DNA from 2 places in the Arthrobacter sp. UYCu512 genome. Region 2 is predicted to be linked to the other one. Evidence: predicted binding sites of a transcription regulator. Region 2 holds the regulator's gene; the other holds the start of a gene.

Region 1 (6,932 bases), on a different contig from region 2:
GTGGGCACCATGACCGTGCCGTTCCTGTTTATTCTGCTGTGGATCTCCATCTTCGGAAACTCCAGCCTGGACCTCATCATGGGCGGTAATGCCGCGTTCGGCGAGATCGCGATGAACAACCCGGAACGGGGCTTCTACAGCCTGCTCGCCGAATTCCCGGCAGTGCCTATCAGCGCGGCGGTGGCCACCTTCACCGGGCTGCTCTTCTATGTGACTTCCGCGGACTCCGGCGCACTGGTGATGTCCAACTTCACCTCACACCTCAAGGACGCCGACTCCGACGGTCCCAAGTGGATGCGCGTCTTCTGGGCAGTTGTCACCGGCCTGCTGACCCTGGCCATGCTGATGGTCGGAGGTGTGACCACGTTGCAGAACGCCACCATCATTATGGGACTGCCACTGTCGCTGCTGCTGGTGTTCATTATGCTGGGGCTGTTCAAGGCCCTGCGTGTGGAAGCATCCCTGACGGACAGTTTCCGGGCCAGCCTGCCCGGCATGATTGCCGGCCGGGCCGGCGTCGAACACCGCGACGGTCTGAACTGGCGCCAGCGGCTGACCCGGGCCATGAGCTACCCGGGACGACGGCAGGCCAACCGCTTCGTGGAGACAGTGGCCCTCCCGGCCCTGCGCGAAGTCAGTGCCGAGCTTGTCTCCCAGGGTGCCGGGGCCGAGGTCTCCGTGACGGAGGTCGACACGATCAGGATCAACAGTGTGGACCTGGCGGTTGCTATGGGCGACGAGCGGGCCTTCAAGTACCAGGTCTACCCGGTGCAGTACGAGACGCCGTCCTACGCCACCCGCAGCACCGGCTCCGGCGACCACTACTACCGGATGGAAGTCTTTGCCCTGGAAGGCAGCCACGGGTACGACCTGATGGGTTACACCAAAGAGCAGGTCATCACCGATGTGCTGGACCACTACGAGCAACATCTGCAGTTCCTCCATTCAAACCGTGCCGAGCCCGGCAATACGGTCCTGATCGAGGAACACGCAGCAAAAGATAATTGGGAAGCCGATTTCGAACCCCAGGAGGAAAACAAATGAGCGCGGAAACGCTATTCATCGACGGTACGTGGACGGCAGCAGCCGACGGTGACACCCGGGAGATCCGGTGCCCGGCGGACGGCGAAGTCGTCGGCGTTGTGTCCGAAGCTGCTGCTGCGGACGCGGTCCGGGCGATCGCGTCCGCGCGGAAGTCGTTCGACGGCGGCGAATGGGCTGGTACCTCGGCGCTGGAGCGCGGGTCGTTCCTGCTCCGTGTCGCCGCCCGGCTGCGTGAGCGGAAGGCAGAATTTGCCCGCGCCGAAACACTGGACACCGGCAAACGCCTGGTGGAAAGTGAAATCGACATCGACGACATCGCCAACTGCTTCGAATACTTCGGCAAGCTCTCCGGGCAGGACTCCGGCCGGGTAGTCGACGCCGGCACCAGCTCGGTGATCAGCCGGATCGAGTACGAGCCGGTGGGTGTGTGCGCCTTGATCGCTCCGTGGAACTACCCGCTCCTGCAGGCAGCGTGGAAGATTGCGCCAGCGCTGGCCGCCGGTTGCAGCTTCATCCTCAAGCCGAGCGAACTAACGCCGCACACCGCCATTCTGATGGTGGACGTCCTGGACGAACTGGGACTCCCAAACGGTGTCGCGAACCTGGTCCTTGGAGCGGGCGGCGTCGTCGGACCGGTCCTGACCGGAAGCCCGGATGTGGACATGGTCTCCTTTACCGGCGGTTTGGAAACAGGCAAGACCATTGCTGCTTCGGCGGCCGCGACGGTAAAAAAGGTAGCGCTCGAACTCGGCGGCAAGAACCCGAACATTATTTTTGCCGACGCCGATTTCGACGCAGCGCTGGACAACGCCCTGAACGCCGCTTTTGTGCATTCCGGCCAGGTCTGCTCTGCCGGTGCCCGCCTGATCGTTGAAGAATCGATCGCGGAGCGCTTTGTGGATGAACTCGTTCGCCGTGCCGGCCAGATCCGCCTCGGCGGACCCTTCGACCCCGAGGCTGAAACCGGGGCGCTGATCTCCGCTGCCCACCGGGACAAAGTCACCGCCTACGTGGACAAGGGCATCGCCGAAGGCGCACGGCTGCGGTGCGGCGGAAAGTGGGGCGAGGGCGACCTTGCCAAGGGTTTCTACTACCTGCCCACCATTTTGGACCAGGTTACCAGCGGGATGTCGGTGCTGCGCGATGAGGCTTTTGGCCCGGTCGTCACCGTGGAGACGTTCAGCAGCGAAGCCGAGGCCATCAGGCTTGGCAACGACACCGACTACGGACTCGCCGGCGCGGTCTGGTCCCAGGATGCCGGAAAAAGCCAGCGGGTGGCACGCAAGCTGAGGCATGGCACCATCTGGATCAACGACTTCCACCCCTACCTGCCGCAGGCGGAGTGGGGCGGCTTCGGCCAGTCCGGCGTGGGCCGCGAGCTTGGCCCCACCGGCCTGGCGGAGTACCAAGAGTCCAAACATGTCTATCACAACACCGATCCGCAGGTCACCGGCTGGTTCGCTGACCACAACGGGGGGAAGTAGCACATGACGGATCTGAACAACACCGAATTCGACTACCTTGTGATCGGCGGCGGCTCCGCCGGGGCCGCCGTGGCATCGCGCCTCAGCGAGGACCCCGCGGTGCAGGTTGCCCTCGTGGAAGCCGGGCCGGATGACCGCGGCAACGACGTGATCCTCCGGCTGGACCGTTGGATGGAACTGCTGGAATCCGGCTACGACTGGGACTACCCCATCGAGGAGCAGGAAAACGGCAACTCCTTTATGCGCCACGCCCGCGCCAAGGTCATGGGCGGCTGTTCCAGCCACAACTCCTGCATCGCATTCTGGGCGCCCCGGGAGGACATTGACGAGTGGGAGCAGAAATTCGGCGCCGCCGGCTGGAACGCCGAGATGGCGTACCGGCTCTACAAAAAGCTCGAAACCAACGAGGATGCCGGAGCTGAAGGTCAGCACCACGGCGACAGCGGCCCGGTGCACCTGATGAACGTCCCGCCCTCGGACCCCAGCGGCAAGGCACTGCTGGCGGCCTGCGAAAAGTCTGGTCTTCCTCAGGTGCGGTTCAACTCCGGCGAAACAGTCATCAACGGGGCGAACTTCTTCCAGATCAACCGGCAAGCCGACGGCACCCGCGCATCGTCGTCGGTGTCGTATGTCCACCCGATCATGGATCGTAAAAACTTCACGCTGCTGACCGACCTCCGGGCCCGCAAATTGAACTTCGACGCCGATAACCGGTGCACCGGCGTCGACGTGGTGGATAACAGTTTCGGCAAGACCCAAACGCTGACGGCGCACGCGGAAGTGATCCTCTCCGCGGGGGCGATTGACTCCCCGAAGCTCCTGATGCTCTCCGGGATCGGGCCGGCCGCGCAGTTGGAAGAATTCGGCATCGAGGTCCGCGTGGATTCCCCCGGCGTCGGCGAGCACCTGCAGGACCACCCGGAAGGTGTCATCCAGTGGGAAGCCAAGCAGCCCATGCCGGAGACGTCCACCCAGTGGTGGGAAATCGGGATCTTCGCCGCCACGGAGGAAGGGCTGGACCGCCCGGACCTGATGTTCCACTACGGCTCCGTACCGTTCGACATGCACACCCTGCGCCAGGGATTCCCGACGACGGAAAACGGCTTTTGCCTGACACCTAACGTCACCCATGCACGGTCCCGCGGCACCGTTAAGCTGCGCAGCAGCGACTACCGGGACAAGCCGAGGGTGGATCCGCGTTACTTCACCGACCCGCACGACATGCGGGTGATGGTAGCCGGAATCCGCAAGGCCCGCGAGATTGTGGCGCTCCCGGAAATGGCGGAGTGGGCCGGCCGGGAGCTCTACCCTGGCGAAGCGATCCAGAGCGACGCGGAGATCACCGATTACATCCGCAAAACACACAACACCGTCTACCACCCGGCGGGCACGGTCCGGATGGGTGCCGTGGACGATGTCCTCTCGCCGCTGGATCCGGAGCTTCGGGTCAAAGGCGTCACCGGCCTGCGGGTGGCCGATGCCTCGGTGATGCCGGAACTGACCACGGTGAACCCCAACATCACCACCATGATGATCGGGGAGCGTTGCGCCGAGCTGGTCAAGGAAGCGCGGCTCGCCTAGATCCCGCTGCGGGGGCGTCCTGTTCGCGCTGCCGGACCACGACGCCGGTCCGGCGGCGGCGCGAACAGGGCCGCGGCAAGCGCCGCGCCCGCGCGCATCATTGAGGTGAGCTAGACCCGTTGGGGGACATGTCCACTCCTCTGGCCAGCCTGTGGGCATGTTGCATTATGTCCATGGGTGCGGCGGTAGGTGGGACATGTCCACTCCCGCGTGCCCATTCCGTGGGACATGTCCACACTTGGGTTGCGGACTGAACTTTACTCCGCGACCTGGGTCAGGCCCGTACCCGTGCGCCAGTGGACATGCCCGATCTCCGCGTCCGATCCCCGGGGGGCATGTCCAGCCCCGGGCCCGGAGGGGGGGCATATTGGGAACATGTCCATTGGTGCGGCGCTGGAAAGGGCATGTCCCAAGGGGGTGCGCCGCTCCGGGGGGACTCTGGCCCTAGACAGCAGTTTCGCCGTCGGCAAACATGGAGCCAAAGGGACTGCGCACAAAGTTGAGCGGAGTAGACTCAACTTTAATATCAGCATTTTTCCCGGAAGGAGCTCTCTTTGGACGCGAAATTCACCACCAAGAGCCAGGAGGCTCTTGCGGCAGCCGCCATGAACGCCTCGACGGCGGGCAATCCCCAGCTCGAACCCGCCCACCTGCTGAAGGCGCTGATGGACCAGCGCGAGGGGGTCGCTGTTGCACTCCTGCGCGCAACGGGCACGGACCCGGATTCGGTCAGTGTCCAGGCCAGCTCCGCCATCAAAGCGCTGCCGTCCACCTCCGGCGGTTCGGTGCAGCAGCCGCAGTTGTCCCGCACCGCGCTGCAGGCAATCAAGAACGCCCAGAACGAGGCCGAGCGGCTGGGCGACTCCTTTGTCTCCACCGAACACCTCCTGCTGGGGCTCGCCTCCGGAAGTGACGCCGTCGGCAAGCTGATGCGCGACGCCGGCGCCTCGCACGAGGCCCTGCTCGCCGCACTGCCGGGTGTCCGCGGCGACCGGAAGGTGGACAGCGCCGACCCCGAAAACACCTTCCAGGCGCTGGAGAAGTACGGTACCGACCTTACGGCGATTGCCCGCTCCGGCAAGCTGGACCCTGTCATTGGCCGCGACGCAGAGATCCGGCGTATCATCCAGGTGCTGAGCCGCCGGACCAAAAACAACCCGGTCATCATCGGCGAGCCCGGCGTCGGCAAGACCGCCGTCGTCGAAGGTCTCGCCCAGCGGATCGTCGCCGGCGACGTCCCCGAAAGCCTGCGCGGCAAGACCCTGATCGCCTTGGACCTCGCCTCCATGGTGGCCGGCGCCAAGTACCGCGGCGAATTCGAAGAACGGCTCAAAGCAGTCCTGGAGGAGATCAAGGGATCCGACGGCCAGATCGTCACGTTCATTGACGAGATCCACACCGTGGTGGGCGCCGGCGCCTCCGGGGATAGCTCCATGGACGCCGGGAACATGCTCAAGCCCATGCTCGCGCGGGGTGAGCTCCGGCTGATCGGCGCGACCACGCTGGACGAGTACCGCGAAAACATCGAAAAGGACCCCGCGCTGGAACGCCGCTTCCAGCAGGTCTTCGTCGGGGAGCCCAGTGTGGAGGACACCATCGGCATCCTGCGCGGGCTCAAGGAACGCTACGAGGCCCACCACAAGGTCGCCATCGCCGACTCCGCCCTCGTCGCTGCTGCCACGCTCTCCAACCGCTACATCTCCGGGCGGCAGCTGCCGGACAAGGCGATCGACCTCGTGGACGAGGCCGCGTCCCGGCTGCGGATGGAAATCGATTCCGCCCCGGAGGAGATCGACCAGCTGCGACGGTCGGTGGACCGCCTGACCATGGAGGAGTTGGCCCTGGCCAAGGAGACTGATCCCGCGTCCGTGGAGCGGCTTGCCGCCATCCGGGCGGACATGGCTGACAAAAAGGAAATGCTCGCCGGGCTCAACGCCCGCTGGGAGGCGGAGAAGGCGGGCCTGAACCGGGTCGGCGATCTTAAGGCCAGGATTGACGAACTGCGCTCCGCGGCCGAAAAGTACCAGCGCGAAGGCGACCTCGAAGCCGCTTCCCGGATCCTTTATGGTGAACTTCCCGCCCTGGAGCGTGAACTCAACGAAGCTGCCGAGGCCGAGTCGGCCCGGGTGGCCGGCGGTGGTGCCAAGCATGACCTTATGGTTGCCGAAGAGGTGACCGCCGATGACATCGCCGAGGTCATCTCCGCTTGGACGGGCATCCCGGCCGGACGTATGTTGCAGGGCGAGAGCCAGAAACTGCTGGACATGGAGCACGTCCTGGGCGAGCGGCTGATTGGCCAGGCCAAGGCCGTCACCGCGGTCTCCGACGCCGTCCGCCGCGCCCGCGCGGGGATCAGCGACCCGAACAGGCCCACCGGTTCCTTCCTGTTCCTGGGCCCCACCGGCGTCGGCAAGACCGAGCTGGCAAAAGCCCTGGCCGACTTCCTCTTCGACGACGAACGCGCCATGGTGCGGATCGACATGTCCGAATACTCGGAGAAGCATTCCGTCGCGCGCCTCGTCGGAGCGCCTCCCGGCTACGTTGGCTACGAGGAGGGCGGACAGCTGACCGAGGCCGTCCGCCGCCGGCCCTACTCGGTGCTCCTGCTCGATGAGGTGGAGAAGGCCCACCCGGAAGTGTTCGACATCCTGCTGCAGGTGCTCGACGACGGCCGCCTCACCGACGGCCAGGGGCGCACCGTGGACTTCCGGAACGTGATCCTGGTGCTGACCTCCAACCTGGGCAGCCAGTTCCTGGTGGACCCCACCCTGGACGCGAACGCCAAGCGCGAGGCCGTGATGGCCACCGTGCACGCCTCCTTCA
Region 2 (6,932 bases):
TCTTCTCGCTCAACGGCGAGCGCTGCACCGCAGGTTCCCGTATCCTCGTGGAGCGTTCGGTGTACGCGGAGTTCTGCGAAAAGTACGCCGCCCGGGCGAAAAACATCGTCGTCGGCGATCCGCACGACCCCGCCACCGAAGTCGGCGCGCTCGTGCACCCGGAGCACTTCGCGAAGGTGGCCTCTTACGTGGAGATCGGCAAGTCCGAGGGCCGGCTCCTGGCCGGCGGCGGACGACCGGAGGGACTGCCGCACGGGAACTACATCGCCCCCACCGTCTTCGCCGACGTCGCCCCTGACGCGCGGATCTTCCAGGAGGAGATCTTCGGTCCCGTCGTCGCGATCACCCCGTTCGATGACGACGACGAAGCGCTGGCTTTGGCGAACAACACCAGGTACGGCCTGGCCGCCTATATCTGGACGCAGAACCTGACGCGCGCCCACAACTTCGCGCAGAACGTGGAGGCTGGAATGGTCTGGCTCAACAGCCACAACGTCCGGGACCTCCGCACCCCCTTCGGCGGTGTCAAGGCCTCCGGCCTGGGCCACGAAGGCGGCTACCGCTCCATCGACTTCTACACCGACCAGCAGGCCGTTCACATCACCCTCGGCACCGTCCACACGCCCAAATTCGGCGCCTAACCAGCCTCCTCAACGAAGAGAGAAGACCATGAGCACCTTTGTCCCCACCCCCTCCGTTCCAGCCCCCGACATCGTCCGCTGCGCCTACATGGAGATCGTCGTCACGGACCTCGCCAGGTCCCGCGCCTTCTACGTGGACCTGCTTGGCCTGCACGTGACCGAGGAAGATGAAAACAGCATCTACCTGCGTTCCCTGGAGGAGTTCATCCACCACAACCTGGTGCTGCGCAAAGGCCCCATCGCGGCAGTTGCCGCATTCGCGTACCGGGTGAAGTCCCCGGCCGAGGTGGATGCCGCAGAGGCCTACTACAAGGAACTCGGCTGCCGGACCGAACGCCGCAAGGACGGATTCACCAAAGGCATCGGTGATTCTGTCCGGGTCGAGGATCCGTTGGGCTTCCCCTACGAGTTCTTTTACGAGACCGAGCACGTCGAACGCCTCACCCAGCGCTACGATCTCTACTCGGCCGGGGAACTGGTCCGCCTGGACCACTTCAACCAGGTCACTCCGGACGTCCCGCGCGGCCGGAAGTACCTCGAGGATCTCGGCTTCCGCGTCTCCGAGGACATCCAGGACTCCGACGGCGTCACCTACGCTGCCTGGATGCACCGCAAGCAGACAGTGCATGACACCGCCCTGACCGGCGGCAACGGCCCCCGGATGCACCATGTCGCATTCGCCACGCACGAGAAGCACAACATCATCCAGATCTGCGACAAGATGGGCGCCCTGCGGATCTCGGACCGGATCGAACGCGGTCCGGGCCGGCACGGCGTGTCCAACGCCTTCTACCTCTACATCCTGGACCCCGACGGGCACCGGATCGAGATCTACACGCAGGACTACTACACCGGCGATCCTGACAACCCCACCATCACCTGGGACGTGCACGACAACCAGCGACGCGACTGGTGGGGCAACGCAGTGGTCCCCTCCTGGTACACCGAGGCCTCACTGGTCCTGGACCTGGACGGCAACCCGCAGCCCGTCATCGAACGGACGGACGCCTCCGAGATGGCAGTCACAGTGGGCGCCGACGGATTCTCCTACACCCGCGCAGCAGGCGCCGAAGCGGAGGGCTTTAAGCTCGGGGCGCAGCTGTAGCCATGCTGGATGCCAAGACGATCGAGGCCATCGCCGACGAACTGCTGGAGGCCGGCCGCAGCCGGACCCCGGTACCCCGCCTCACTTCCCGCCACCCGGGCATGACAGTGGAGGACTCCTACGCCGTCCAGCAGCTCTGGCGCCGCCGGAACGAGGACGCCGGCCGGTCCCTGGTGGGCCGTAAGATCGGGCTCACCTCCCGGGCGATGCAGGTGGCCACCGGCATCACGGAACCGGACTACGGGGCGATATTCGATGACATGGTCCTGGAAACCGGCTGCTCGGTGCCGTGGGAGAAGTACACGCACCCCCGGGTGGAGGTGGAACTCGCGTTTGTGCTGAAGAAGGACCTGGCCGGTCCCGGCTGCACAGTCTTCGACGTGCTGAACGCGACCGACTATGTGGTTCCGGCCCTGGAGATCCTGGACTCCAGGATCGAAATGGAGGGCCGGACCATCGTGGACACCATCGCGGACAACGCAGCGATGGGGGCCATGGTGCTGGGCGGCAACCCGGTCCGGCCGGATGCCGTGGACCTGCGCTGGGTCTCCGCGATCCTCTACAAGAACCAGACAGTGGAAGAGACCGGTGTCGCAGCCGGCGTCCTGGACCACCCCGCGAACGGGGTGCACTGGCTTGCCAACAAGATTGCCGCGCACGGGGACAGCCTGAAGGCCGGGGACATCATCCTGGCCGGCTCCTTCACCCGCCCCGTCTGGGTTTACGCTGGCGATACCATCCACGCAGACTACGGACCGCTGGGAGTCGTGACATGCCGCTTCGAGTAGCACCGGAGAGCACTTTCCGCGACGCGCTGGCCGCGGCGGGCCGGCCGCTGGCGGGTATGTGGGTCTGCTCCGGCAGCCCGCTAGTCGCCGAAATCTGCGCCGGCGCGGGCCTGGACTGGCTCCTCATCGACGCCGAACACAGCCCCAACGGACTCGAATCCGTCCTGGCCCAGCTTCAGGCCGTCCACGGTTACCCGGGGCAGGTGCTGGTCCGGCCTCCGGTCAATGACACAGTGCTGATCAAGCAGTACCTGGACCTTGGCGCCCAGAACCTGCTGGTGCCGATGGTGAACTCCGCGGCTGAGGCCCGGGCCGCCGTCGCCGCCACCCGGTACCCTCCGCACGGTGTCCGGGGGGTCGGCTCCGCGCTGGCCCGCTCCGGCCGCTGGAACCGGATCCCGGATTACCTCGCCCGAGCCGGGCAGACCATCAGCCTCACCGTGCAGATTGAATCAACTGCGGCCGTCGCCGCCGTTGAGGACATCCTGGCGGTCGACGGAGTGGACGCCATCTTCCTCGGACCCTCCGACCTCGCCGCCTCCATGGGACTGCTCGGACAGCAGGAACATTCCGAGGTGCGCGCCGCCGTCGAACACTGCCTCACAGCCGCCGCGACGGCCGGCAAACCCGCCGGCGTCAACGCCTTCAACCCGGACACCGCGCGGCGCTACCTGGCCGCCGGGGCATCGTTTATCCTGGTCGGCGCGGACGTCGCCGTGCTGGCCCGGGCCTCGGAGGGCTTTGCCCAGGCATTTATTCCGGCGGTTGATTCCGCCGGCCAGCAACCCGCCAGCTACTAGCCTGCCCGCGAACACAGCTGTGCCCGGGACCGCCAAGGTCCCGGGCACAGCTATTTGCTAATCGGTTCCGCGCGGCCGCCACACCACCAGCGCCTGGGACCTGGCCCGGGGGCGTTTGCCGCGGGCCAGGCTGACGACGTCGCCCGCGGCTCCCGCCGCGAAGATGCGGGCGTCGAGGGGGCGGGAGCGGCGTTCGAGTTCGCCGCTCAGCTCGGCGACGCGCCGCTGCAGGGCCGCCACCTGGTTCTCCAGCTGGAGGATCCGCTTGATGCCCTCGAGGGAGACGCCCTCCTGCGAGAGCCGCTGTACCTCGCGGAGCATGGTGATATCCCGCTGGGAATAGCGCCGTGACTTGCCGGGGGCCCGGCTCGGGGACACTATGCCCAGCCGGTCATACTGTCGCAGGGTCTGCGGGTGCATGTCCGCCAACTCCGCAGCGACGGAGATGACGAAGATCGGCTGCTCGAAGTCGATGGCCATGGCAGGCATCCGTTCCTAGAGCCGGGCCCTGGCTGCCAGTTCGGCGCGGACATCCTCACCGGCGGTGGCCGTAGCGAAGGACTTGACAGCCTCTTCGGCCTCCTTGTTCAGCTTCCGCGGGACGGCGAGGTCGATGACGACCAGCAGGTCACCGGTGGCCTTGGTGTGCTTGACTCCGCGTCCCTTAACACGCAGCGTGCGGCCGGACGGGGTGCCGGCAGGCACGCGCACCTTTACCTTGTCGCCGTCGATGGTCGGAACCTCGATGTCCGCGCCCAGGGTTGCCTCCGGGAAGGTAACCGGTACGTGGATTCGCAGGTTGTCCCCGTCGCGGACGTAGAAATCGTGCGGCTTTACCGAGACGGTCACCATCAGGTCCCCGTACCCGGCCGGCCCGTACTGGCCCTTGCCGCGGACGCGGACTTTCTGGCCGTCCTTGATGCCTGCGGGAATGCGGACGTCGATGACTTCGCCGTCCGGTTCACGCAGCCCGATGGTGGTTCCGCGGATGGAGCCCGCGAAGGAGATCGAAGTGGACGCCGTCCGGTCCGCACCCTTTTGCGGGGCACGCTGGAAGGACTGGCCGCCGCCGAAGCCGCCGCCGGCTCCGCCGCCGAACAGGTCCGCAAACTCAGGAGGAAGCCCGCCGCCGGCGCCGTAGCCGCCGGACTGACGGCCGCCGCCACCGGTGAAGAGTCCGCCGAAAAGGTCTTCAAAACCGGCTCCGCCGGCCCCCGGGCCACCGCCTCCCGGGGCGAAACGCGCGCCGCCGCCCATGGCCCGGATGGCGTCATACTGCTGGCGCTCGTCTGCATCGGAGAGCACGGAGTACGCCTCGGAGATGTCCTTGAACTTCTTCTCCGACGCGACGTTCCCCGAGTTGGTATCCGGGTGGTGCTGGCGCGCGAGCTTCCGGTAGGCCTTTTTGATGTCCGCGTCGGAAGCGTCCTTGGCGACACCAAGGATCTTGTAAAAGTCCTTGTCCACCCAATCCTGGCTAGCCAATGGCGTTTCCTTTCAAATCTGTGTGCCGAAGTGACAGTTCGCGCCAATGTTCCTTATAAACACCGGAGCGAACTGTCACCTCGATGACGTTACTGCTAGGCCGGGACCGCCACGATGACCTGGGCTGCCCGCAGGACCCTGTCGCCGGACTTGTAGCCCGAGCGCAGGACCTGGCTGACGGTGTCAATTTCGACATCCGTGCCGGGCTGCTGGATGAGGGCCTCGTGGATCGTGGGGTCGAACTCCACGCCGGTCTCGTCAATGCGCACCAGGCCGTAGGTCTTCAGCGCATTCTCCAGCTTGGCGGCAATGGCGGCGAACGGGCCGTCCGTAAGGTCACCGTGCTGCCGGGCGGCGTCGACGTCGTCGAGCACCGGGAGCACCGAGTTCAGGACGCCAATGACGGCCATCTCCCCTGCCACGGCGCGGTCACGTTCGACGCGCTTGCGGTAGTTGACATACTCAGCCTGCAGGCGGCGCAGGTCATTTCTGAGCTCCTCCGCCTCAGCACCGTCGGCGCCCTGGGCTACGGAATCCTCGGCCGGTACGTCAACGCCGTTGAGGATGTCCTCCGCCTGGGACAGCGCGTCCCCGGAGTCGGATTCCCGTGCGGCGGCGCGCTCCTGGTCGGGGTGGCGGGCCTGGCCGGTCTTCGGGTCAACCTTGCGGTTGTCGTGGATGATCGGTTTCTGCGGCTCGTTCTCCCGCTGCTGACCGTCGCCACGGCTCCCGGAAGAACCGTGCTCTTCTTCGTTACCGTGATGCGGCATGATTACTTCTTCTCGTCTTCGTCAACGATCTCGGCGTCGACGATGTCCTCGTCGGCTCCCGCTGCGGGCTCGCCGGCAGCGGCACCCTCGGCGCCGTCCGGGGAGCCGGCCTGGGCGTAGATGGCCTCGCCGAGCTTGGTCTGGGAAGCCTGCAGCTTCTCAAACGCCGTTTTGACGGCCGAGTCATCGGTTCCTTCGAGGGCAGCCTTCAGGGCGTCGACGTCGGCCTGGACCTCGGTCTTGACCTCTTCAGGCAGCTTGTCGGCGTTGTCAGCGATCAACTTGTCCACGGAGTAGGCCAGCTGCTCGGAGGTGTTGCGGGTGTCCGCTGCCTCGCGGCGGGCCTTGTCCTCGGCTGCGTGCTCTTCGGCGTCCTTGACCATGCGGTCGATGTCTTCCTTGGAGAGGCTGGAACCGCCGGTGATGGTCATGGACTGTTCCTTGCCGGTGCCCTTGTCCTTCGCCGAGACGTGCACAATGCCGTTGGCGTCGATGTCGAAGGTAACCTCGACCTGCGGCATGCCGCGCGGCGCCGGTGCGATGCCGGTCAGTTCAAAGGTACCCAACGGCTTGTTGTCCCGGGTGAACTCGCGCTCGCCCTGGAAGACCTGGATGGCTACCGAGGGCTGGTTGTCATCGGCAGTGGTGAAGGTTTCCGAGCGCTTGGTCGGGATGGCCGTGTTGCGCTCGATCAGGTGCGTCATGATGCCGCCCTTGGTTTCAATACCGAGGGAGAGCGGGGTGACGTCGATCAGGAGGACGTCTTTACGCTCGCCCTTGAGGACACCGGCCTGCAGTGCGGCGCCGACGGCGACAACCTCGTCCGGGTTGACGCCCTTGTTCGGCTCTTTGCCGCCGGCCAGGTCCTTGACCAGGTCGTAGACGGCAGGCATCCGGGTGGAACCGCCGACCAGCACGATGTGGTCGATCTGGGAAAGCTGGATGCCGGCTTCCTTGATGACGTCATGGAACGGCTTTTTGGTGCGCTCAAGCAGGTCCTTGGTGAGGTCCTGGAACTTGGCGCGGGTCAGCTGCTCATCCAGGTGCACCGGACCGTCGGGGGTGACGGAGAGGTACTGCAGGGAGACATTGGTGCTGGACGAGGAGGAGAGTTCCTTCTTGGCCTGCTCGGCTGCTTCACGCAGGCGCTGCAGGGCGATCTTGTCCTTGGACAGGTCGATGCCCTTGACCTTGAGCTGGTTCAGCAGGTAGTCGACAACGCGCTGGTCCCAGTCGTCGCCGCCGAGGCGGTTGTCGCCTGCGGTGGAGCGGACCTGAATGGTGGAGAAGTTGTCTTCGTCCTTGCCGACCTCAAGGAGGGAAACGTCGAAGGTTCCGCCGCC

The links. The regulator HspR, encoded in region 2, represses chaperone genes until heat shock. The targets are predictions, from matches to a motif close to AAGTTGAGTCNNNNNGACTCAACTT.
Region 1: clpB (ATP-dependent chaperone ClpB) is a predicted target of HspR. The motif match lies at 4,606-4,630, and genes of this name have one in related genera.

The regions. Positions count from the first base shown of each region.
Region 1 is NZ_JBEPPA010000007.1:31,784-38,715, forward strand. Features, by position in the region: gene betT (choline BCCT transporter BetT) at 1-1,044, shown strand, start outside; gene ABIB49_RS08885 (aldehyde dehydrogenase family protein) at 1,041-2,528, shown strand; gene ABIB49_RS08890 (GMC family oxidoreductase) at 2,532-4,109, shown strand; gene clpB (ATP-dependent chaperone ClpB) at 4,664-6,932, shown strand, end outside.
Region 2 is NZ_JBEPPA010000013.1:73,052-79,983, reverse strand. Features, by position in the region: gene hpaE (5-carboxymethyl-2-hydroxymuconate semialdehyde dehydrogenase) at 1-641, shown strand, start outside; gene hpaD (3,4-dihydroxyphenylacetate 2,3-dioxygenase) at 670-1,746, shown strand; gene hpaH (2-oxo-hept-4-ene-1,7-dioate hydratase) at 1,749-2,534, shown strand; gene ABIB49_RS14625 (HpcH/HpaI aldolase family protein) at 2,519-3,334, shown strand; gene ABIB49_RS14620 (heat shock protein transcriptional repressor HspR) at 3,392-3,814, opposite strand; gene ABIB49_RS14615 (DnaJ C-terminal domain-containing protein) at 3,830-4,819, opposite strand; gene ABIB49_RS14610 (nucleotide exchange factor GrpE) at 4,915-5,589, opposite strand; gene dnaK (molecular chaperone DnaK) at 5,592-6,932, opposite strand, start outside.